2 regions of the Vreelandella janggokensis genome follow, and region 1 is predicted to be linked to the other one. Evidence: predicted binding sites of a transcription regulator. Region 1 holds the regulator's gene; the other holds the start of a gene.
The links. The regulator PhoB, encoded in region 1, activates phosphate uptake and scavenging genes when phosphate is short. The targets are predictions, from matches to a motif close to TGTCATANNNNTGTCANA.
Positions count from the first base shown of each region.

Region 2: the regulator PhoB is predicted to act here: its motif matches at 2,109-2,126, upstream of QC816_RS11180 (CYTH domain-containing protein).

Region 1 is NZ_JARWAJ010000002.1:123,604-134,854, forward strand. Features, by position in the region: gene recG (ATP-dependent DNA helicase RecG) at 1-28, shown strand, start outside; gene yccS (YccS family putative transporter) at 25-2,223, opposite strand; gene QC816_RS07315 (hypothetical protein) at 2,426-2,782, opposite strand; gene QC816_RS07320 (HU family DNA-binding protein) at 2,782-3,093, opposite strand; gene QC816_RS07325 (NAD(P)/FAD-dependent oxidoreductase) at 3,163-4,332, opposite strand; gene QC816_RS07330 (chorismate--pyruvate lyase family protein) at 4,489-4,986, shown strand; gene ubiA (4-hydroxybenzoate octaprenyltransferase) at 5,022-5,930, shown strand; gene phoB (phosphate regulon transcriptional regulator PhoB) at 6,009-6,698, shown strand; gene phoR (phosphate regulon sensor histidine kinase PhoR) at 6,701-8,023, shown strand; gene cysZ (sulfate transporter CysZ) at 8,544-9,278, opposite strand; gene phoU (phosphate signaling complex protein PhoU) at 9,361-10,089, opposite strand; gene pstB (phosphate ABC transporter ATP-binding protein PstB) at 10,118-10,933, opposite strand; gene pstA (phosphate ABC transporter permease PstA) at 10,927-11,251, opposite strand, start outside.
Region 2 is NZ_JARWAJ010000003.1:328,531-339,781, forward strand. Features, by position in the region: gene QC816_RS11170 (inorganic phosphate transporter) at 30-1,295, opposite strand; gene QC816_RS11175 (TIGR00153 family protein) at 1,341-2,021, opposite strand; gene QC816_RS11180 (CYTH domain-containing protein) at 2,158-3,045, shown strand; gene QC816_RS11185 (ion transporter) at 3,074-4,012, shown strand; gene QC816_RS11190 (L-threonylcarbamoyladenylate synthase) at 4,070-4,693, opposite strand; gene QC816_RS11195 (PHP domain-containing protein) at 4,742-5,662, opposite strand; gene QC816_RS11200 (YciI family protein) at 5,795-6,094, shown strand; gene mnmC (bifunctional tRNA (5-methylaminomethyl-2-thiouridine)(34)-methyltransferase MnmC2/FAD-dependent 5-carboxymethylaminomethyl-2-thiouridine(34) oxidoreductase MnmC1) at 6,252-8,258, shown strand; gene QC816_RS11210 (YheU family protein) at 8,266-8,541, opposite strand; gene ligA (NAD-dependent DNA ligase LigA) at 8,541-10,574, opposite strand; gene zipA (cell division protein ZipA) at 10,676-11,251, opposite strand, start outside.

The DNA of each region.
Region 1 (11,251 bases):
AGCCGCCGGGCGCTATGGGCAGGTTTAACTCAAGCCAGGGTCGTCAGTTCCGTTAGTGCTGATAAGACGACTCGCCGCGTCGCTCAGCGGTGCCAACTGGTTCGCAATCAGGCGCAGTTGGCTCTGGATCGGCCGGTAACGTGTGACGGCGTTTTCCTCTTTGGGCGGGCCTTGCTCATCGAGCTGCGCGATCAGCGCCTCGGCCTGGGCCGACAGCGGGGTTATTGGCTGGCGGTTTTGTAGCTGCTCGGCGAGTTGGTCGAGCAGTTCGCACATGCGCTTGGCGGCGGGCACGGACGCGCTGTCGTCCTCGTCGTCGGCTAGCTGGTGGCGATGGGCGCCGAGGGCCGAAAGGTGGCTCAGCAGGGTGTTGGAAAGCACCAGAAAGCGCAGCCCGTTGTCGGCATCCTGCTTACGGTAATGCCCCGGCTCGTGAAGCATATTGGTCAGCAGCGTGGACAACGCCGCATCGGTATTATGCGCATTGCGTCGTGCCAGGCGATACGCTAAATCGTCCTGCTTGCCTTCTTCGTACTGGTGAATGATTTCTTCCAGGTAGCGGCGATGGTTGGTCAGCGCATGTGCAGCCTCACGGTTAAGCCGGCGCCCTTGCCAATCGGGCAGAATAAAGAACACCGCCAGGCCGGCTATCAGGGCGCCAATCAGCGTATCGAACAGGCGCGGCCAGATAAGATCGAAGCCGTCACCTACCTGATTGAAACTACACAGCACCAGCAGGGTGATCGAGGCGGTGGCGATCACGTAGTGCTTTTCACGATTGGCAAAAAACGACACCCCCGCCGCCACCGCGATCATGCTTTGCACCAGCGGGTGGGGAAACAGGCTGATGGATGCCCAGCCGACGACTAACCCCAACACCGTGCCGATGATCCGCTGAGAAAGAAACCGTCGTGTGGTGGCAAAGTTGGGTCGGCAGACAAACAGCGTGGTCAAGAGGATCCAGAAACCCTGCTCCGGATCAAGCCAGTGCAGTAGCCCATAGCCTGCCACGAGCGCGGTACTCAGCCTGACGGCGTGGCGAAAGGTGGGCGAGCCCAGGGTAAAGTTGAGCCGCACTCGTCTCCAGGCTTCCAGCAGGCTAGAGGGTGAGCGGTCGTAAAGCGCGCTGTCACGGCGTTCGCTGCCGGTGTCCGGGTTGTGGGCGCTGGCAATCTGCGCTTCCAGGGTGGTCAGGTTATCCGCCAGGGCGTTGAGCGGGCGCATAAGCGGTTGCCACTCGGGTTTCCCTTGGTCGCCCAGGTTATCGATCGAGGCGCGCAAGTCGGCCAGTGCCTGTTCGCTCTGTTCGTGGCCGAACGGGCGGTTGAGTAGCAGCGACTTGGCTAACTGACGGCAGGCACGACCCTGTTGATCGAGCAGCCGCTGGCAGCGAAACAGCACGTCATGGTGAAAGAACGCATCGGTCAGGGCGCTATACGGGTAGTGGGTTGAGCTTGCCCGTTCGTGGATATCCTGGGCGATAAAGTAGATGCGTAGATACCGGTTGAGCTTCTGGTCACCCCGCTGGCCTTCCAGGCGGCGAAAGATCATCTCCTTGGCCTGATTAAGCGCGGTAACGACCTTACCGTTCTGGCGTGCCAGCGCCACGCGGCGGGCTTCGACATCCACACCCCGGACCGGCTCGAACAAGGCCGACTTCAAGATCAGAAATTCGCCCAGTGCCTTGTATACCCTCGCCATGCTCTGCTTGACCGGCTGGCGCGAAAAAAGCGCGCACCAGATGACCGAAATGACGCCGTACCAGGCAGCACCCGCCAGGAGCAGAAGCTGGCGGTAGGCGACGTCTTCATCCACCCCGCCATGCTGTTCAATGTTGATCATCGAATAGATCGACAGAATCAGCGTACCCGAGGCGATGGTGGCGTAGCGTTGGCCAATGGCCCCGAGCATGATCAGGGTAAACGTCGAAATCGCCAGCCCCAGGGCAAACAGCCACGGCCACGGGAACAGCCACTGCACGATGAACGACGCCGAGGCAAAGCAGGCAAGTGTGACCAGCAGGGCCTGGAAACGGCCCTCCCAGCTGTCGTCGGTTTCCGACAGTGCGCAGGCGATAATGCCCAGAAACAGCGGGATGACCAAGGCGACATCGCCCAGCAGCGCGCTGAGCAGTAGCGCACCGCTGAAGGCGATAAACACGCGCACGCTGTAGGCGAACTTATCCAGCGTCCAGAGGCGGCGCAGCGGTAATGCAATGGGCATAGGGTCTCTTGGTGGTCGCTTTTATTAGACTTTAGTCGAGACCATAGTATAGAGGGTTTGGGTAGCGCCTGTCTGCAACGCTGATCTATCAGTGACCGGCGAGGGGGTAACCTAGCAGCGGGGTGGGCGAGTCACCGGCGGTATCCGGACAGGGTGACGTGACTGGCCCCTCGAGCGCTAGCAGTGCTGTCGGGGCCGCAAACTACAAATGCTTGAGCAGTTTCTGTAGCTTGTTCATATCGGCAGAGTCGCCTACCAGGCGGACCTCGCCGTTGATCATGCCGTCGAGGAAGGCTTGCTGCGTGGGCTTCTTGAGGATGCGTAAAGCGGCCTCGTCGTCGCGAAAGCGCAGTTCAAGGTCCAGGTCGACCGGCAACCCTTTACCACTGGTAACGCTGGTTGGCGTCATCCGGTAGTAACGGGCAGTACTCAAATCTTCTGTGGCAATGCCCCAGTCCAGGCCGCGCATGCGTTCCAGCTGTTCGCGAAAGCGCGGCTTGCGGCGCAGGGCACGTTTGAGCAAGAAGCCCAATAGCCACAGCGTCAGTTTGAGCTTCATCAGGAAACAGCGTCCTTGAGCGCTTTACCCGGCTTGAAGGCGACATTTTTGCTGGCCGGAATCTGCAGCGGCGCACCGGTCTGTGGGTTTTTGCCGGTACGCGCAGCGCGTTCGCGGACGGTAAAGGTGCCAAAACCGATCAGGGCAACGTCTTCGCCTTTGGACACGCTGTTGGTAATTTCATCAAGAATGACGTTGAGGACTTGGCCCGCTTTATCTTTGGACAGATCAGCATTTTCCGCAATGGCGGCTGCAAGTTCAGGTTTACGCATAAGGAAACTCCCTTTGTTTAATGATCGTGCAAGATACACTGTCGTGTTGTTGGTAAGGACACTGTAGGCGCGGCCGTCGTTTCAGCCAAGCCGCGAGCGCCGCGGAATTCAGCCTAGCAGCGTAGGGGCTGCTCTGGAAAGCTCCACTTTCCTTCTCACGCAGTTGCCTGTCAATGCAAAACCAATCAAACGTCTGTCTTTATCTTCAGCGATTGCCGTCATATCAACGCCTTCGCCTTCGATCCGCCAACGTTCAGGGGCCTCGACCGGTGGGTAGGCAACCACCGGTAGCAGGGGCGTTTTGACGATCACCGGCCAGGCCCCGAAGCTGACCTGTGTGGGTGTGCCGACCAGGGTGGCGGCGAGCGCCTGGGCGCTGGCTTGCAGGGGCTGAACGTACATGGCGTTGATGCCGTCGACGCAGGCAACGTCGCCCAGCGCATCGATATCCGGGTGAGAGGTGCGCAGTTGCCGGTTCACCAGGATACCGCTGGCGGAAACCGTGAGCCCTGCTGTCTCAGCCAGAGCGGTACGCGGGGTCAACCCCGTCGCCATCAAGATGACATCGACGTTGAACGTGTCGTCGTTATCCAGCGTCAGCGTCACGCCGGGGTCATCATTAAGGGCCATGGTCTTGATGGTTCTGCCCAGGGCAAGGTGGATGCCTGCGTCAACAAACGCCTTGCCGAGTGCTCGGCCCAGGGGGCCAGGCAGCAAGCGGGAAAGCGGTGTGGCATCGGGGGCAATAACGGTGACGTCATGACCGCCCGCGTGCAGATCATTGGCAAACTCGCAGCCGACGAGGCCTGCGCCGATCACCGCCACGCGAGCAGGCGCTGTCCCCAGCGCACGATGAAAACGGCGATAGTCGTCAAGATCGTTGACGGTAAAGCAATGCGCTTTGACGGAATCGGGTATCGCCATGGGCACCCTTGGTTCGGCGCCGGTGGCTAACACCAGGCGGTCGTAGCCAAGCGCTTGGTCATCTTCCAGCCGCAGCGAGCGGTTAGCCACGTCAATCTGGCGGACAGGGGTGTGGGTGATCACTCGAGCGTCAAGTGATTCGGCAAGCGCCGCGGCGTTGCGCTGTGCGAGCTTTTCGGGCGGGAGGCGTTTGGCGAAGCCGGTAGACAGCAGTGGTTTGGTATAATCGTCGCCGCTATCGGCGCTGATCAAGTGCAGGGTGCGCGTATCGCCTTTGCGGCGCAGCGCACGGGCAAGACCAACGCCCGCCATGCCAGTGCCAACGATAACGAGCTCAGCGTGTGATGAGGGCATCCGGGTATCCAGTGGTCAGTGGGACAAAAGCCTGTAAAGCCCACATGTTACACTAGGTGATCGTTTAATTGCCTGGAGGCTCTGGTGTCGCGTCACTGTGTTGAAACTGCCCCTGACTTGCCATGTTGGCGTCCCATTAGAGCGCTGCGTCCGGCGATGAGCGCGCCGTGGTGGCAATGGGTTGCCTCCACGGACTCACTCACGGCGCGTATTGTGTCCGCAGGGGGCGAGCGGCCTTTCCGCGTGCGTCTGTTACGCCAGGGGGTTGGCTTTCCACAGCCGCATGAGGCCCTGGCGCTGGGTATGGCCGCCCGGCGCTATGCGTGGCGCCGGGAGGTCGCCCTGTGTGTGGATGAAACACCATGGGTAGTGGCGCGTTCGGTGGCTCCCCTCAAGGCGCTCAGAGGCCAGTGTCTGGAAAACCTGGGTGAGCGTTCATTGGGCAGCTGGCTGTTTCGCCAGCCGGACCTGGTGCGTGGCCCGCTGTACGCCACGCGTCATGCGCCTGGTTTTACCTTCCCTGGCGATGCCAGCAGCCTGTGGGGGCGCCGCTCGGTATTTCAGCACGGCTGTAAGCACGGCGGGTTATCGCTGCTGGTACAGGAATACTTTTTATCGACCATGGCGGATGATCTTGCGCTGCCTTCGCGCTAGGCTAACGCTGCGTCTCTTGGATGGGTGAGGTAAGCATGGATCGTTCTTTATTACGGCCAACCGGGTTGAGTCGGCTGGCGGATTTTATACAGCTGATGCGTCTGGATCGGCCGATCGGTACCTGGCTGCTGATGTGGCCAACGTTGTGGGCCTTATGGGTCGCCGGCGAAGGGGTACCCGGGCGCAACGTACTGCTCATCTTTATCGCCGGGGTATACGTCATGCGCGCAGCGGGCTGCGTGGTCAATGATTATGCCGATCGTCACGTCGATGGCCACGTCAAACGTACCCGACAGCGCCCGCTGGCAACCGGGCGGATCAGTGAAACCGAGGCCCAGCTGCTGTTTATCGGGCTGGTGACGGCGGCCTTCATGCTGGTGCTGTTGACCAATTGGTTTACCGTGTTGCTGTCGGTGGGTGGCGTGGTATTGGCGTTTATCTACCCGTTCATGAAGCGCTACACGCATTTTCCCCAGGTAGTGCTAGGGGCGGCGTTTTCCTGGGCGATTCCGATGGCGTTCGGTGCGGTCCTTGGCCATGTGCCGGTAGAGGCATGGCTGCTGTTCTTTGCCAATGTGCTGTGGACAGTTGCTTATGATACCCAGTACGCCATGGTTGATCGTGATGACGATATCAAGATTGGCATTAAATCGACGGCCGTGTTGCTGGGTAATTCCGACCGGCTGGTGATCGGGCTGCTTCAGCTGGCCACGCTGGCATTGCTGGCCTGGGTGGGCGCGCGCCTCGGGCTGGGCGGTTTTTTCTGGCTCGGCCTGGCGGGGATGGCGGCGACGTTTATTCACCAGCAGCGCTTGATCCGTCACCGTGAGCGGGATGCCTGTTTTCAGGCGTTTCTGAATAATCACTGGTCGGGCCTGCTGGTGTTTGCCGGTATTGCGCTGAGTTGGTGGCCAACGGCTGGCGAATCTCTGTCAATGTCATAGAATTGTCATCAAGTCATGGTGTGATCGTCATGTACCTGTCACTGGATTACTTTCTATCGGACACCGTGAGGCTCTGGAATGACCGCCAAGACCGTCTTGATCGTCGATGATGAAGCATCCATTCGCGAGATGATCGCGGTGGCGCTGGAAATGGCCGACTACCGTGTTCTTGAAGCGGACAACGCTCAGGATGCCCACGCCATGGTCGTTGATCATCAGCCTGACCTGCTATTGCTCGACTGGATGATGCCCGGTACCAGCGGCATCGAGTTGGCTCGGCGCCTCAAGCGCGAGGAAACCACCGCCGAACTGCCGATCATCATGCTCACCGCCAAGGGTGAAGAAGACAATAAGATACAGGGGCTTGAAGCGGGGGCCGACGATTATATCACCAAGCCGTTTTCGCCCCGTGAACTCGTGGCACGCCTCAAGGCCGTGCTGCGTCGTGCGACCCCACGTGGCGTGGAAGATCCCATCGAAATTAATGGGTTGCTGCTTGATCCGGTGGGCCACCGGGTAAGTGCCTACGGTAAAGCGCTGGATATGGGGCCGACCGAATACCGGCTGTTGCAATTCTTCATGACCCATCAGGAAAGGGCCTACACACGTAGCCAGTTACTCGACCAGGTGTGGGGCGGTAATGTTTACGTGGAAGAGCGCACCGTGGATGTTCATATTCGTCGGCTACGCAAAGCCCTGGGCGACGGACATCAGAACTTGATCCAAACGGTACGCGGTACGGGCTACCGCTTCTCCGCTCGAGCTTAACCGTGCGTTTGTGGAGCCGTGAGCTTTGGCGTTTGCTAGGTTGGGCGGCACTCGGCATCTGCCTGGGATGGCTACTTGGTCTGCCGGGCCTGGGGTTGGCCGGTGGCTTCGCGATGTGTCTGGTCTACCACTTGCGGCAATTGCGCGCCGCTTACCGCTGGCTGACGCAACGCCCGCAGGATGAACCGCCGGCCGCAGGAGGACTTTGGGGCGAATTGTTTGATCGTTTGTACCGATATCAGAAAAGCCAACGGATTACCCAGGGCCGTCTCCGCTCGACGCTTTCCCGCATTCAAGAGTCCTCGGAAGCCATGCGCGATAGCGTGGTGATGCTCGACCGTCACGGCGACCTGGAGTGGTGGAACAGCGCTGCCAGCAATATGCTGGGGCTACAAACCGCTCACGACCGCGGACAACATATTACCAATCTGCTTCGCGATCCGCGTTTTATCAGCTATTTCAATGCCCGTGACTACAGTGAGCCGTTGACGCTCACGTCGCCGATCGATGAGCGTCGCATTTTGCAGTACCAGATTACCCTTTATGGTGACGACGAGCGCCTGGTCATGGCGCGCGATATTACGCGCTTGCATCAGCTAGAGCAGATGCGCCGCGACTTCGTTGCCAACGTCTCCCATGAGCTGCGCACACCGTTAACCGTGTTATCGGGCTATCTCGAAACCTATGGCGAGATGGCTGATCAGCTTCCACCCCGATTGGGGCGCAGCATTGGGCAGATGCAGGCTCAGACACAGCGCATGCAAAATCTGGTCAACGACCTGTTGCTGCTGTCGCGATTGGAAATTGATCAGGGCGGACAGGATCATCAGCCAATGGACGTGACGTCCCTGCTAAACAGTGTCGGGGCCGATGCGCTGGCGCTTTCCGAGCATCAGCACACGCTCACCATTGAAGGCGACTACCCCACGCAGTTGGTGGGCAGCGAGCAGGAAATCCGCAGTGCCATTTCTAATCTGGCTTTCAATGCGGTGCGCTATACGTCTGCTGGCAGCGAGATTACGCTGCGCTGGAAAGCGTTTGGCCAAGGTGCCTGTATCGAAGTGTGTGACGATGGTGAAGGGATAGACCCTGTGCATATTCCCCGCCTCACCGAACGGTTTTATCGCGTCGATAAAGGCCGCAGTACCGCTACCGGGGGCACCGGGCTGGGCCTTGCGATTGTTAAGCATGTGCTGTTGCGCCACGATGCTCAGTTGCAAATCGACTCGCATCCGGGTGAAGGTGCCCGTTTCCGCTGTGTCTTCCCGGCGGCCCGCCTTAGCACGCCTTCCACGCCCCCGCGTAGTGTCTCTTCGGTTACATAGCTGGCTGTGTCGCTGAGTAACGGCGTCACATGTGCCATTGCGACACATATCCAGCGTATCCAAATGACACCTCCTGGCGATCAAGCGGCATCGTTAATGTTATTTAACTCATTGTTATTGATATATAATAAGTGAAATAACGAATAGCTGGCATAGAGGGTGCTTCTCTATAGGCAAGACAGTCTCTGGCATTGTAAGATGCAAAGAACTGTTGATACTTTTCTTTACGAAGTGAAGAAAAGTAACTACGCTTAGACAGTAGCCCAATGCAGGGCAAGGATGTCCTGCATTAGCAGGGATGATTAGAGATTCATTGGATGAGTCTAGAAGGCGGTCACACTGTCAGTCAGGGTAACGTCCACGGTTGGAGTCCCGCAAAAGGATTGGAAGCTGATAAGTACCACCGCCTAAAATGATCACTGTCGAAGACCCTGCCAAGGCAGGGTCTTGTTTTTGTTAGCCTTTCAACAACGTCAGCTTTCCCTTCTTCCAGCCTCCATATACTGGCCTTGCGTACACCTCAAGAGCGCTGGGTCACCGACTGAACATGGCGATAATGGTAATCCCACATCAGTACGGCACCTGCCACAGCGCCCGGGATCAGGAACAGATTGGCCAGCGGAATCCACGTCAACAGCGTGACCAAGCCGCCGTAGCTTAAGCTTTGCCACCAGCGAGCCGATAGGCGGCCACGCATATCGCGAAACGCTACCTTATTGTTATCCATCGGGTAATCCAGGTAGGTGATGGCCATCACCCAGGCGGAAAACAGCGCCCATAGCAGGGGCGCCAACAGATTAAGCCCTGGAATCCAGCCAATCACGAACAGCAGCGCGGCACGGGGCAGGATATAACCCAGCTTGACCATTTCGCGGCCCAGCGCATCAACGGTCGTTTTGGCCAGCCCCCGGTCATCCTGAGGTTCGCGACCGGTGACTTGAACTTCAACTTTAGCGGCCAAGAAACCGTAAAAGGGGGCTGCAATCAAGCTGGTCACCAGCGTGAAGGTAAAAAACACCACGACCAACAGGCTAAGCACGAAAAGGGGCCAGATAAGCCACGACAGCCAATCAAGCCAGTTGGGTATCATGCCCATCCAGTGAGCCAGCCAGCCATCAAAGCGGTTTAGCACAAAGCTGAACATGCTGACGTAGACCAGCAGGTTGACCAGAATGGGTAAAAAGACATAACGCCTCAGTCCAGGCTTATAGACACAACGTGTACCCCGGCTGATGGCAGTGAATGCATCTAGCATGAAAACATGTGACTCCTCAAAGATGACAATGCCCTGGCTGCCGTGCAGCCAGGGCGTATTGCATGAGGAATCGGGGGGCAGGTCAAGACTTTTTCGGTGCTGCCTGCTGGTCCAGTGTCTCAGGGTCGGTATGGCGAATATCCAGCCCCTTGACAAGGTAGACGACATGCTCGGCCAGGTTATTGGCGTGGTCACCCACCCGCTCCAGCGCGCGCAGAACCCACATGATGCTGAGTACCGAGGTGATCGAGCGCGAATCTTCCATCATGAACGTCATCAAGGAGCGCATGGCGCTGCCGTATTCACTATCGACATACTCATCCTCACGCACGACCTGCATGGCAAGCTCGGTATCGAAGCGGGCAAACGCCGTCAGCGAATCGCGCAGCATCTTGCGGACGTGCTCGCTGATGTGGCGCACTTCCACCAGCCCGCGAAGGGGGTTGCTGCTCTCGCTCAGGCTTAGCGCATTGCGGGCAATTTTGCTGGCTTCATCGCCAATCCGCTCCAGGTCGGAGGTGGCGCGGATGACGGCGAGCACCAGACGCAAATCCGAAGCGGCCGGTTGACGACGCGCTAGAATACGCGTGCACTCGTCATCAATCTGCAGTTGAAGATCATTCACCTGACGGTCGTTATCGCGGACTTTCTCGGCCAGCCGCGAGTCACTTTCCAGTAGCGCAAAGACGGCGTCCTGCACCTGTTTTTCCACCATGCCGCCCATGGCCATCAGGTGGGTTTTGAGTTCTTCCAACTCATGGTTGAATTGGCGCGAGATATGCTGGCTGTGGGTATCGCTGGTAATGTCCATGGAGCCCTCCTGACGGGGTTGCTTCAACCTAGGCCATACGGCCGGTTATATAGTTTTCGGTTCGTTGTAAACGAGGGTTAGTGAAAACGTGGTCGGTGGGGCCGTACTCCACAAGCTCACCCTGCTGCAAGAAGGCGGTGTAATCGGACACCCGGGCCGCCTGCTGCATATTGTGAGTCACCAACACTAACGTTAGCTGAGATTTCAGGTTACGAATCAACTCTTCGATCTTGAGCGTCGAAATCGGGTCGAGCGCCGATGCCGGCTCGTCGAGCAACAGCACGTCGGGCTGTACCGCCAACGTTCGTGCAATCACCAGGCGTTGCTGTTGCCCGCCTGACAGCTGCCAGGCGGAGCGATGCAAGCGGTCCTTGACTTCATCCCACAGGGCCGCCGAAGTGAGCGCCCACTCGATGATGTCATCCCGCTGGCGCTTGGCGAGCCGCTTCTGCAAGCGCAGGCCAAAAGCGACATTTTCGTAGATCGACATCGGAAAGGGGTTAGGTGTCTGGAATACCATGCCCACCCGACGGCGCAGCTCGGTTACGTTCATTTCCGGCGCATGAATGTTATGTCCCTCAAGGCTGATCTCACCGCTGTGGCTGACCGATTCATTAAGGTCATGCAAGCGATTGATCGCTCTCAAGAAGGTCGACTTGCCACACCCGGAAGGGCCAATGAAGGCCGTGACCCGATGGCGCGGCACCTGCAGCGTGAGCTGCTGCAAGGCTGGTTTCCCTGCGTAGGCCAGGCTGAACTGGTTGATGTCCAGACAGCACTGATCTGCTGGGAAATGCGCCACATGTGCTTGCGTGGCGTGGTCGACGTGTCGAGATGCTAGCATTCGCTTCCTCGCTGACGACGTAGATGATGACGCAATAATATGGCAGTTAGGTTAAGCACCAACACAATCAGCACCAATAACAGCGCTGTGGCATAGACCAACGGGATCGCTGCCTGGACGTCCTCGCCGTGAAAGGCGGTGTCAAACAGATGATAGCCAAGGTGCATAAACTTGCGTTCCAGATGCAGGTAGGGGAATTCTCCGTCGAGGGGCATCTGTGGTGCGAGCTTGGCGACCCCGACCAGCATCAACGGCGCGACTTCACCAGCGGCCCGGGCCACGGCCAAAATGACCCCGGTCAACATCGCCGGGGTGGCC
Region 2 (11,251 bases), on a different contig from region 1:
TGCCGGGTCAGTTGTACTGCCCTCGCCGCTTAACCGAACATACCCTTGAACATAAAGAAGAACAGAATGGAGAGCGCCGCGCCTGCGGGCAGCGTAATCAACCACGACATGGCGATCGTACCGATCACCCGCAGGTTGAGCGCCGTCATGCCGCGCGCCAGGCCAACCCCCAGAATGGCACCAACCAGGGTATGGGTAGTGGAAATCGGCAAGCCGGTGCCTGACGCAAGCACGACGGTGGTGGCCGCCGCCAGGGTCGCAGCAAAGCCGCGGCTAGGCGTCAGCTCGGTGATGCCTGTACCCACGGTGGCAATCACTTTATGACCGTAGGTCACCAGACCGGCCACGATACCGCCACCGCCTAGTACCAGTACCCACCAGGGGACCAGCGCCGAGCCGCCAATCTCACCACCGGTTTGCACCACGCTGATCACCGCCGCCAGCGGGCCAACCGCGTTGGCCACGTCGTTAGAGCCGTGCGCAAAGGCCATGGCGCAGGCGGTAAAGATCATCAACACACCAAAAGCGCGCTCCACGTTGGCATAGCCAAAGTGATCATCGCTGCTTTCTACGTACTTCACACGGCGTTCCATCAAGACACCGACACCGGCGAGCAACCCGCCCAGGATCAACGAGATCACCAGGCTCTGGCCAAACGAAAGATTCAGGCCAACGTGTTTCAGGCCCTTGGTCATGGTGACCATGGAGACGACAAAGCCTACCAGGAACACATAGGCGGGCAGATAACGCTTGGCGGCTGCCAGTGGGTTGCGGTCTTCAAACACCAGGTGATGGACCGACTTAAACAGCACGAAACCGGCCGTACCGGCCAATAGCGGCGACACCAGCCAACTCGCGGCGATACTACCGACCGCCCCCCAGTCGACGGCCTCGGCCCCCAGGCCTGCCACTGCAAAGCCGACAATCGCACCCACGATAGAGTGAGTGGTCGAAACCGGCCACCCCTTCATCGAGGCAACCAACAGCCAGGTGGCCGCTGCCAGCAGCGCCGACAACATGCCGTACACCAGCAGTTGTGGTTCCCCCTGCAGCAGTTCAGGATCGATAATGCCCTTGCGGATGGTATTGGTGACTTCGCCGCCCGCAAGCCAGGCACCTAGAAACTCAAACACAATGGCAATCAGGATTGCCTGTTTGATGGTGATGGCCTTGGAGCCGACCGAGGTACCCATGGCGTTGGCCACGTCGTTGGCCCCCACGCCCCAGGCCATGAAAAAGCCGAAAAGACAGGCCAGGATGATAAAAATATCACCGTGCTGAGCAATGATCTGCATAACGCTTCCCTTGGTTGGGATCAGGTATTAGGTTTGGATCACAAATTAGTTGGCGGTCATGATCTGCAGGCGGCTACCGACCCGTTCGGCGCGGTCGGAAAGTTCGCCTACCCAATCAATGATCTGGTAGAGGAAGACCACATCGACCGGCGGTAGCTCGCTTTCCAGACTGAACAACTGACGGCGGATCGCGACTTGCTGACCATCGGCCTGGTGCTCAAGGGTATGCAGTTCGCGGATCATGTTGTGCATGACATCCGATACGTTGCGCCCAAAGCCTGACTCCAACAGGTCCTTGAGTTCTTCCAGCGCCTGGCGGGCTTGCGCCACACAGGCCACGCTGGTGCGGATATAGTCACGCATGGGGTCAGCCAACTCGTCAGGCACGGTCATTTTACGGCCCAGCATAATGCCGGTAATGTCGCGTGCTTTATTGGCAATCTTGTCCTGTACGCTGATCAGGTCGAGCAGATCGGAGCGCGAAACAGGCAAGAACATGGTGTTAGGCAGGTTCAGACGTAACTCGGTCTTGAGTACGTCGGCATCGTGTTCTAAACGGGTGACGTTTTCGCGTAGTTGCGCAGCGCTCTCCCAATCGCCTGCAAGCGTCGCTTCGAAGAAGGGCAGGAGTTGATCGGCACATTCGTTTGCCTTGACGATGTGAGCGAGCAGCGGCTGGAATGGCGAGCGGCCAAACATCGAGGAAAAAGGGTTGGAAGTAACCATAAAGCCTTTACGCCTTTTTTCGGGAAGCCGGGAAATGGCGGCAATAGTATAGAGAGTGCGTCTGCCGCCGTCATGAAAAGTTCATAATGTCATTAAAATTTAACCTAAATGTCATAGTATAGAGGTGGCAATTGTCATGAAACCCTCAGAGCCAACCGAGATTGAACTGAAGCTTGCCCTGTCCCCCGAGGGGCCGGTGGCCCTGCGCCAGTACCCCCTGTTGCAGACCCTGACACCCAGTCGGCAAACCCTGACCAACACCTATTACGACACCCCCGGGGGAGCACTTGCCCAGGCGCGCATCGCGGTGCGTCTGCGTCAGGTGGACGACCAGGTGCTGCAGACCGTCAAGACCGCCGGCCACGGCGGCGGCGGGTTTTCGCAACGCCATGAGTGGGAATGGCCGCTGACAACACGCCACCTGGATACCCAAGGGCTTGCCGGGCTCCCGCCGTTTCAGGGCGCCCTGGGCGAGGCAATTCCAACGCTGCAGCCTCAGCTGAGCACCGATTTTGAACGGTGGAGCTGGCAGGTGATGTGGCAGGACAGCCATATCGAACTGGCACTGGATGAAGGCAGGATTCACAGCGGTGGGCATCAGGCGATCATCTGCGAAGCGGAACTCGAGCTTAAACACGGCGCGCCCGAGGCACTCTGGTCGCTGGCCCAGGCGATCGCCGAACGCGTTCCCCTGCGTCCTTCAGACACCAGCAAGGCCGCCCGTGGCAACGCCCTCGCCGCCCAGCAATGGCCGCTTCCCGACGCTGACTCCCCTGCGCAATGGATGCACCGGGCAACGCTGGCGCTTGATGCCTACCATGACAGCCACCGCGCCGAGCACCTGGCGGCGGCTCAGAAGGCACTTGCCATGCTGGCCGCCGATCCGGCGCTCACCGACCAGGCCCGTGATGACGCAAGCGCCATGCGCGATGCGCTGGGAAGCACCGGCCAGCCAAGCGTGACGTATGCCAAGGCCGCACTGGCCCTTGCCCATCGCATGGCGCATCAAACCGCGCTACGCTAGCGCTCACAGCCTTTTTCAGGACGGCCTGATGAATCTTTCATTAAAACCTGGCGCAGAGGGACTTCGCGCGCAGCTTTTCCACATCATTTTCGAGTCCGATACGCCGGGTGCCAAAGCCTTTGACATTGGCTTGATTCTGGCGATCCTGCTCAGCGTCGGGGTCATATTACTGGATAGCGTTGAAGCCTATGCCGAGCGCTACGGCATGCTTTTTTATGTCCTGGAGTGGATATTCACCATCCTGTTCAGCATCGAGCTGGTGCTGCGCCTTTACTGCCTTGAGCGCCCCACGCTCTACCTGAAAAGCTTTTACGGTATTGTCGATCTGATCGCCATCCTGCCCACCTGGCTGGTATTGCTGATACCCGGCGCCCACGGTCTGGTGATTGTGCGAATCCTGCGGGTATTGCGGATCTTCCGCATTCTGCGGTTGATGGAGTTTGTCGGTGAAGCGCGGCTGCTGATCGATGCGTTAAAGCGCAGCCTGCGCCAGATCCTGCTGTTCTTCTTCAGCATTTTCATGGTGGTCACGCTGTTTGCGGCGCTAATGTATGTGATCGAATCGCCAGAAGCCGGCTTTACCAGTATTCCCATGTCGATCTACTGGGCGATCGTCAGCATGACCACGGTAGGCTACGGCGACATCGTGCCGGCAACGCCGTTAGGCAAATCCATCACCGTGGTGCTGATGCTGCTCGGTTACTCGATCATCGCCGTGCCCACCGGGGTGTTCTCCGCCCAGGTGATCCGCTCGATCCGCGAGGATCGCTACTCTGAAGAAGCCTGCCCAGGTTGCGGCCACGAGCGCCACGAAAAACGCGCCTACTATTGCCTGCGCTGCGGCACCTGGCTGGATGAACACAGTGAAGACCCGCGCAAGAAAGAGGAAGAAAAGAAAGAAGAAAAGAAGAAAGACGACAACGGCGACGACACAGATAAAAACGCGCCCCAGGATAGTGACACCTGAGGCGCGCCGTTAGACGATGAGGACGTTAAGCATTCAAGCGCTTAACAGATCAACCACTTAAACGGTAAAGGGCGTGACATCCCCGCGGCCTTCGCGGACGATCTTGGGCGGCAGTTCGCGCAGATCGATGACGCTGGTGGGGTCCAGGTGGCAGGCGCCGCCGTCAATGATCAGGTCCAGGTGTGCCCCAAAGCGCTCGCGGATATCCTCGGCGTCGCTCATTGGCAGGTCCTCGCCGACGGGAATCAGGGTGACGCTCATCAGCGGCTCGCCCAGTGCATCCAGGAGCGCGTGGGTGATGCGGTGGTCGGGCACGCGAACACCGATAGAACGCCGTTTGGGGTGCAGCAGCAGGCGCGGCACTTCGGTACTGGCGTCTAGAATGAAGGTGTAGGGGCCAGGCGTATGCGCCTTGAGCAGCCGGAACACGTCGTTATCGACCTTGGCGTAGGTGCCGATCTGCGACAGGTCCGAGCACACCAGGGTGAAGTTGTGCTTGTCGTCCAGCGAGCGCAGCCATTTGATTTTCTCGATGGCTTTTTTCTCGCCCAGGTGGCAACCCAGCGCGTAGCCGGAATCGGTGGGGTACGCCACCACGCCGCCTTTGCGGATAATCTCGATGGCTTGGTCGATCAGGCGTTTTTGCGGATTCTCGGGATGAATCTGAAAGTATTGGCTCATGGCGTACTCCTGCCTGTGGATATTAGTGGTCCTACCGCCTACCTTAGCTTATGCAGCGGCGAGAGGCCCAGCCGGCGCGTCCTGCAGGTGGCGTAAACGCGGATGCTGCCAGATAGGCGGCGCTGCGGTTCGCGGTATCATGCTCATGCTGCCAGGGGCGGCGTGGCTGCCGGGAAAGTGAAAGTCACTGCCCATCGAGGCGTATAACTCGCGTTCGACCAGTTGGCGCGCCAGATCCCGGGTGCTGTCCGGATTTTGCTGGCCGCTGACCAGTTCCACCGCCTGGCCGCCGGCTGCCTGAAAGGTATCCATCAACAGGCCACGCTTGCGCCGGGTCAGGCCGTGTCGCAGCGGATGAGCCAGCACCGCCACGCCGCCTGAGGCGACAACCCAGCCCACCGCGTCGCTGATTTCCGGCCAGTGGGCCTTTACATCGCCTTTCTTGCCGCTGCCCAAAAAGCGCTTAAAGGCGCTGGCCCAATCGGCCACCATGCCGTCGGCCACCAGGGCCCGGGCAAAGTCGGGGCGGCCTAGTGGCCGGTCGCTACCGGCCTGCTCGCGGGCCTTGGCCAGGGCGTCAGTCAGACCGGCTTTTTCAAGCCGCTCGGCAATCACCTCGGCGCGTTTGATACGCGCCTCACGCTGATGGATCAACCCTTCCACCAGCGGGCCCTGGAGGCCGCCCGGCATCAGCGCCACCATGTGAATATTGATACCCTGCCAGCGAGTGGATAACTCACAGCCGGGCAGCAGGCACATACCTGTGGATGCCGCCGCCTGGCCCGCCTCCACCACGCCATCCATGGTATCGTGGTCGGTCAACGCCATGTGGGTAAGCCCACGTTCGGCGCACAGCGTGACGAGTTGCGTCGGCGTCAAGGCACCGTCGGATGCCGTCGAATGCATATGCAAATCAACGGGGTAACGCTGGTCGGTCTCAAACGTGGCAGGAAGTCGGAGCATAGGCATGACGCCGTGTGGCGAGTTTGTCAGAATAAGGCTTAGGTTGATGCGATATGGTGCTCGCTTATACCGGTCCGGTCAATTGAAGCCGTGGTTACCTACCTTTTTGTTCCTTCTTTCATTCAAGGAGTTATGCACATGCTATATGCCATCATCAGTGAAGATACGGCTAACAGTCTGGAACGCCGCCTGGCCGCCCGGCCTGACCATTTAGCGCGGCTGGAAGCCTTGCGCGACGAAGGGCGCCTGGTGCTCGCAGGCCCCCACCCGGCCATTGATGCCAATGACCCTGGCGAAGCGGGCTTCAGTGGCAGCCTGGTGATTGCCGAGTTCGGCAGCCTGGAAGACGCCAAAAGCTGGGCCGATGCCGACCCCTACGTCATTGCCGGTGTTTATTCCCAGGTGACCGTCAAACCGTTCAAGAAAGTTTTACCTTGACCCTGGCGAGTGAATATGGAGGGTCCGTCGGCTTTTTCACAGAGGCTGTGGAAAACTCTGTGAAAACACGGCGGACGCATTTCCCTAAGCCAGGAATAACGCCCCTATTCACAAATTGGTCATTTTTTAACCATCTTTCTGCAACACGGATGACTGCGTGACGCAACACCCTTACCCTTTGCCGCCTCTGGCGGCGCTGACGTCGCCGTCGCTCACCTGGAACGACGCGGCGCCGCACTCGGACGCCTTCGACGACGTTTATTTTTCCCGTGATAACGGCCGCGCTGAAACCGAGCACGTGTTTATCAACGCCAACCACCTGCCTGCTCGCTTTACCGAGTGGCAGCAGCGGCGTGCCTTTGTGATCGGCGAGACCGGCTTTGGCACCGGGCTGAATATGCTGTGTGCCTGGGCCTGCTTTGCCGCGCATGCACCGGCCCACGCCCGGCTTCACCTGTTATCCACAGAGAAGTTTCCCCTGGATCGCGCCTCGCTTATCCGCGCGTTGAGCGCATGGCCGTCGCTTGCCACTTATGCACAGGTGCTTTGCGACCAGTGGCCCGACGCGGTCAGCGGCATCCACCGTTTGCACCTGAGCGAACGCGTGACGCTGGATCTGCATTTTGGTGACACCACCGAGCGCCTGTCGCAGTTGGATGGCCAGGTCGACGCCTGGTTTCTGGATGGCTTTGCACCTTCCAAGAACCCTGAGATGTGGCAACCTGAGCTATTTGAGGCCATGGCGGCGCGCTCACGCCCCGGGGCGACATTCGCCACCTTCACCTGCGCCGGTATCGTCAAACGCGGGCTGAAAGCCGCCGGGTTTGGATGGCAAAAAGTGCCGGGCTTTGGACGCAAGCGGGAAATGCTGGCAGGCGCGATCGCCGTGCCACCCAGCGATACGCGCCGCCGCGCCACGCCATGGTTTACGCCGCCTGCAGGCCTGGATAACCAACATGTGGCGGTGATTGGCGCGGGCATCGCCGGGGCCAGTGTCGCCGCCGCCCTTGCCAGGCGCGGGATCAAGGTCAGCGTGGTAGAGCGCGAGGCACCCGGTGCGGGCGGCTCGGGCAATCGCCAGGGGGCGCTATACGTCAAACTGGCCGCCGAGACGAACCATCAAAGCCGGTTTTATTTGGCCGGCTTGATGTATTCCCAGCGCTGGCTTGGGCAGTTAGCCACGGACACGCCTGTATGGCAGCCAAGCGGCGTGGTACAGCTGGCGTTAAGCGATAAGGAAGCCCGCCGCCAGCAGCGCTTCATGGCGTACCATGCGCTGCCTGAAGCGGTGGTGTCGGCCCATACGGAAAAACTAAGCGAGCTTGCCGGGGTGCCGATCAGTGCCCGGCAGGCGCTGTTTTATCCCCAGGCAGGCTGGGTACACCCCAAAGCGCTGTGCGAGCAGCTGCTCGCCCATCCGCTTATCAGTATTATTCAGGGGGATGTGACACAACTGCAGCGGGGCGGGCAGCATTGGCAGCTCGACCTGGCCAACGGCGATACCGTCAGCGCCGACCAGGTCGTGATCGCCAACGCCCAGTTTGCCAACCACTTTGCGCAAACCACACAACTGCCGCTCCAGCAGGTGCGCGGCCAGGTCAGCGAAGTGACGCTGCCCGAAGACGTGAAAGCGCCTCAGCGGGTAGTTTGCGCTGGCGGCTATGTTTCACCGCCTGTGGATGGCGTGCTGACCTTTGGCGCCAGCTTTGTACCCAATAATGACACCCGCCACGTCACCCATGACGACCACCAGCGCAATATTGACGAGCTGCGACAGGCATTGCCCGACTGGGTGGCGGCTCTAGAGGCATCAGGCGTTGAACTCAGCCCCGAAACACTCCAGGGCCGGGCCGCCGTGCGTGCGGCAAGCCCGGACAAAAGCCCCTATGCAGGGCCGGTGCCGATAGCTGAATCCTGGCAGGCGGCGTATCAAGCATTAGGCAAGGACGCCTCGAAAGTGCCTGATACACGGGGGGAGCATTACCCGGGGCTGTGGATATCCACCGCCCACGGTTCCCGTGGGCTTGCCAGCGCGCCGCTGTGCGCCGAGGTCATTGCCTCGCGTATCAGCGACGACCCGCAGCCGTTGGAGTTGCCGCTGGTCGACCACCTCCACCCGGGACGGCGGCTTATCAGCGCGATTATTCGGAGTGAGAGGGCCTGAGCCGCCGCTAGATATCGCCTTCTTCTTCGTCGTCGGCGATATCCCGGCCAAATGACCGCCACTGGGCGAGAGTCATCACCTCGGTCATCTCTAGCTCAAGGTCGTGGGCAATGATCAGCTCATTGCGCTCAAGCTGCTTTTTAAGCTGCGCAACCCAGCCATGCATGCCCTCGCCCGTGGTATCGGTCGTGTCGTAGCCCTGACGAGTCACAAACGCCTCGAGCAGGGCATCCAGGGTTTCCTGCGGCAGCATTCTGGCGGGTACTTCAATAAATCGGCTCATTAGCTCTGCTCCCACTCTGCCAATCGGTCTATAAAGTTCGCTTCATCGATGACGTCGACACCCATCTGCTCGGCCTTGGTGAGTTTGCTGCCCGCAGCTTCGCCCGCCACCAGGCAGGCAGTTTTCTTGGAGACGCTGCCTGCCACCTTGGCACCCAGCGCCTGCAGGCGCGCCTTACCTTCATCCCGGGTCATCGACTCAAGGGTGCCGGTGAGCACCCAGGTCTGGCCGTCAAGGGGCGTGGGGCCCTGGGTAACCTCTGCTTCTTGCCAGGTTACGCCTGCGTCTATCAGCGCCTGCAGTGTTTCCAGGTTATGCGGCTGGCGGAAAAAGGTGTACAGGTGAGCCGCGACCACCGGCCCGACATCGTTCACCGCTTCCAGCCCTGCCTGGTCGGCGTCCTGCAATGCCTGGAGGGTGCCGAAGTGATTCGCCAGGTTGGACGCCGTGGCTTCGCCCACTTCGCGTATGCCCAATGCGTAGATAAACCGCGCCAAGGTTGTCGACTTGGCGTTATCCAGGGCGTTGACCAGATTGCGGGATGACTTTTCCCCCATGCGTGGCAGGCCTTGCAGTTGCTCAACGGTCAGATGAAACAAGTCTGCCGGGGTTTTCACCCAGTCCAGATCAACGAGCTGCTCGATCAGCTTTTCGCCCAGACCGTCGATATCCAGCGCCTTGCGGCTGGCGAAATGTTTCAGCGCTTCTTTACGCTGGGCGGCGCAGTAAAGCCCCCCGGAGCAGCGGGCAACGGCCTCATCGGCTAAACGCTCGATCTCTGAGTCGCACACCGGGCAACGCTCGGGAAAGATAATGGGCCGGGCATCCGCGGGGCGCTTGTCGGTATCCACCCGGACTACCTGTGGAATCACATCACCGGCACGACGAATCGCGACGGTATCGCCAATCATGACGCCCAAGCGGGTAATTTCATCGGCATTGTGCAACGTGGCATTGGAAACCGTCACGCCTGCCACGGTCACCGGTTCAAGCCGTGCCACCGGGGTAATGGCGCCGGTACGCCCCACCTGAAATTCCACCTCGTTGAGCGTGGTGACTTCTTCCTGGGCGGGGAACTTGAAGGCCACGGCCCAGCGCGGCGCCCGGGCGACAAAGCCAAGCTCCCGCTGGTGGCGCAGATCGTTCACCTTGATGACCACGCCATCGATATCGTAGCCCAACTGGTCGCGCTTCTCGCCGAGCTGTTCGCAGTAATCGGCGACGGCTTTGGGGCCCTTCATGGTGGTCAGCTCGGCGCTGGTACGAAAACCGAGTGTTGATAACCGCGCCATCAAGGCGCTGTGGCTGGTATCGCCCAGGTCGGGCTCAAGGCGAGCCGCCTGGTAGGCATGAAACTCCAGCGGCCGTTTAGCGGTGATGCGCGGGTCCAACTGACGCAGGCTACCCGCCGCTGCGTTACGCGGGTTGGCAAACACCTTGCTGCCCTCTTCCCGGGCGCGTTCGTTGAGCGCTTCAAACCCCGCATGGCGCATGATCACTTCGCCGCGAACTTCCAGAAGCTCGGGGACGTTTTTCCCCATCAGCTTCAAGGGCACCGAGCGTAGCGTGCGCAGGTTGGAGGTAATTCCCTCGCCGGTGCGACCATCGCCCCGCGTCGCCCCACTGACCAGCACACCCTGCTCGTAAACCAGCGACACCGCCGCACCATCCAGCTTGGGCTCGCAGCTAAACTCGATATCATCCGTCTCGCTCTCCAGGCGTTCGGCAACGCGCTCGGCAAACGCGTGGATATCCTCACGGCTAAAGGCGTTATCCAACGACAGCATGGGAATGGCGTGGGCCACTTCGGGGAAGCCATCGGCAGGCGCCGCGCCCACCCGCTGGGTAGGGGAATCCGGCGAGACAAGTTCAGGGTTATCGTCTTCAATGGCTTTTAAACGCTGAAACTTACGGTCGTAGTCCGCGTCGGATAGCGTGGGCTCATCCAACACGTAGTAGCGGTAGTTGGCGTCGTCCAGCTCGGCGCGAAGCTGGCTGACTTCTTGCCGCACATCGGGGGAAGGCTGACTCATTGAAGCGGGTTCTCGATAGCGGTGGTACGAATTAACGGTATTATAAAATAAAAAACACCCGCCCTCTGCAAGAGGACGGGTGCTGGATGACAAGCGCGCTGTTAGTGCGCCTGCATATGGCGGTGCAGGCGATGTCGGCGTTCAAACTCGTGTACGCGTTGGCGCGCAAACTCGATGGTTTGTGCCGTCATCACGCTATGGTTCTCGTCTTTCAGCTCGCCACCCATATGCCGCACAACTACCATGGCGGTTTCGACCATGGCCTCGAACGCTGCCGAGCTGTCGTGGGCGCCGGGTAGCGGCATCAGCAAGGTAATGCCGGGGGTCACAAACTCATCCATCTCTTCAATGGGGAAGGTGCCGGGCTTGACGACATTGACCATGGAGAATTGCAGTTCGCTGTCGGCACTTTCGGTTTCGAAGCGGTGGAAAACCCCCATGGCGCTGCTATAGCGGAGGCCACAGGCCATCATCAATTCCAGCAGCTTGCCACCGTCAAAGCCTTCCGGATCGCGTGACAGCACGCTGATGACGATCATTTCTTCTGCATTGGTCAAGGTTTCCTTGGCGTGTTCACCGCAGACATCGTGACGCAATGCTTTTTCCAGTGCAGGGTGAGTCCGTACTACCCCTTCATCAGGCTCGTGCCGGGTCGCTTGTGGCTCCAGCGAGTCGTA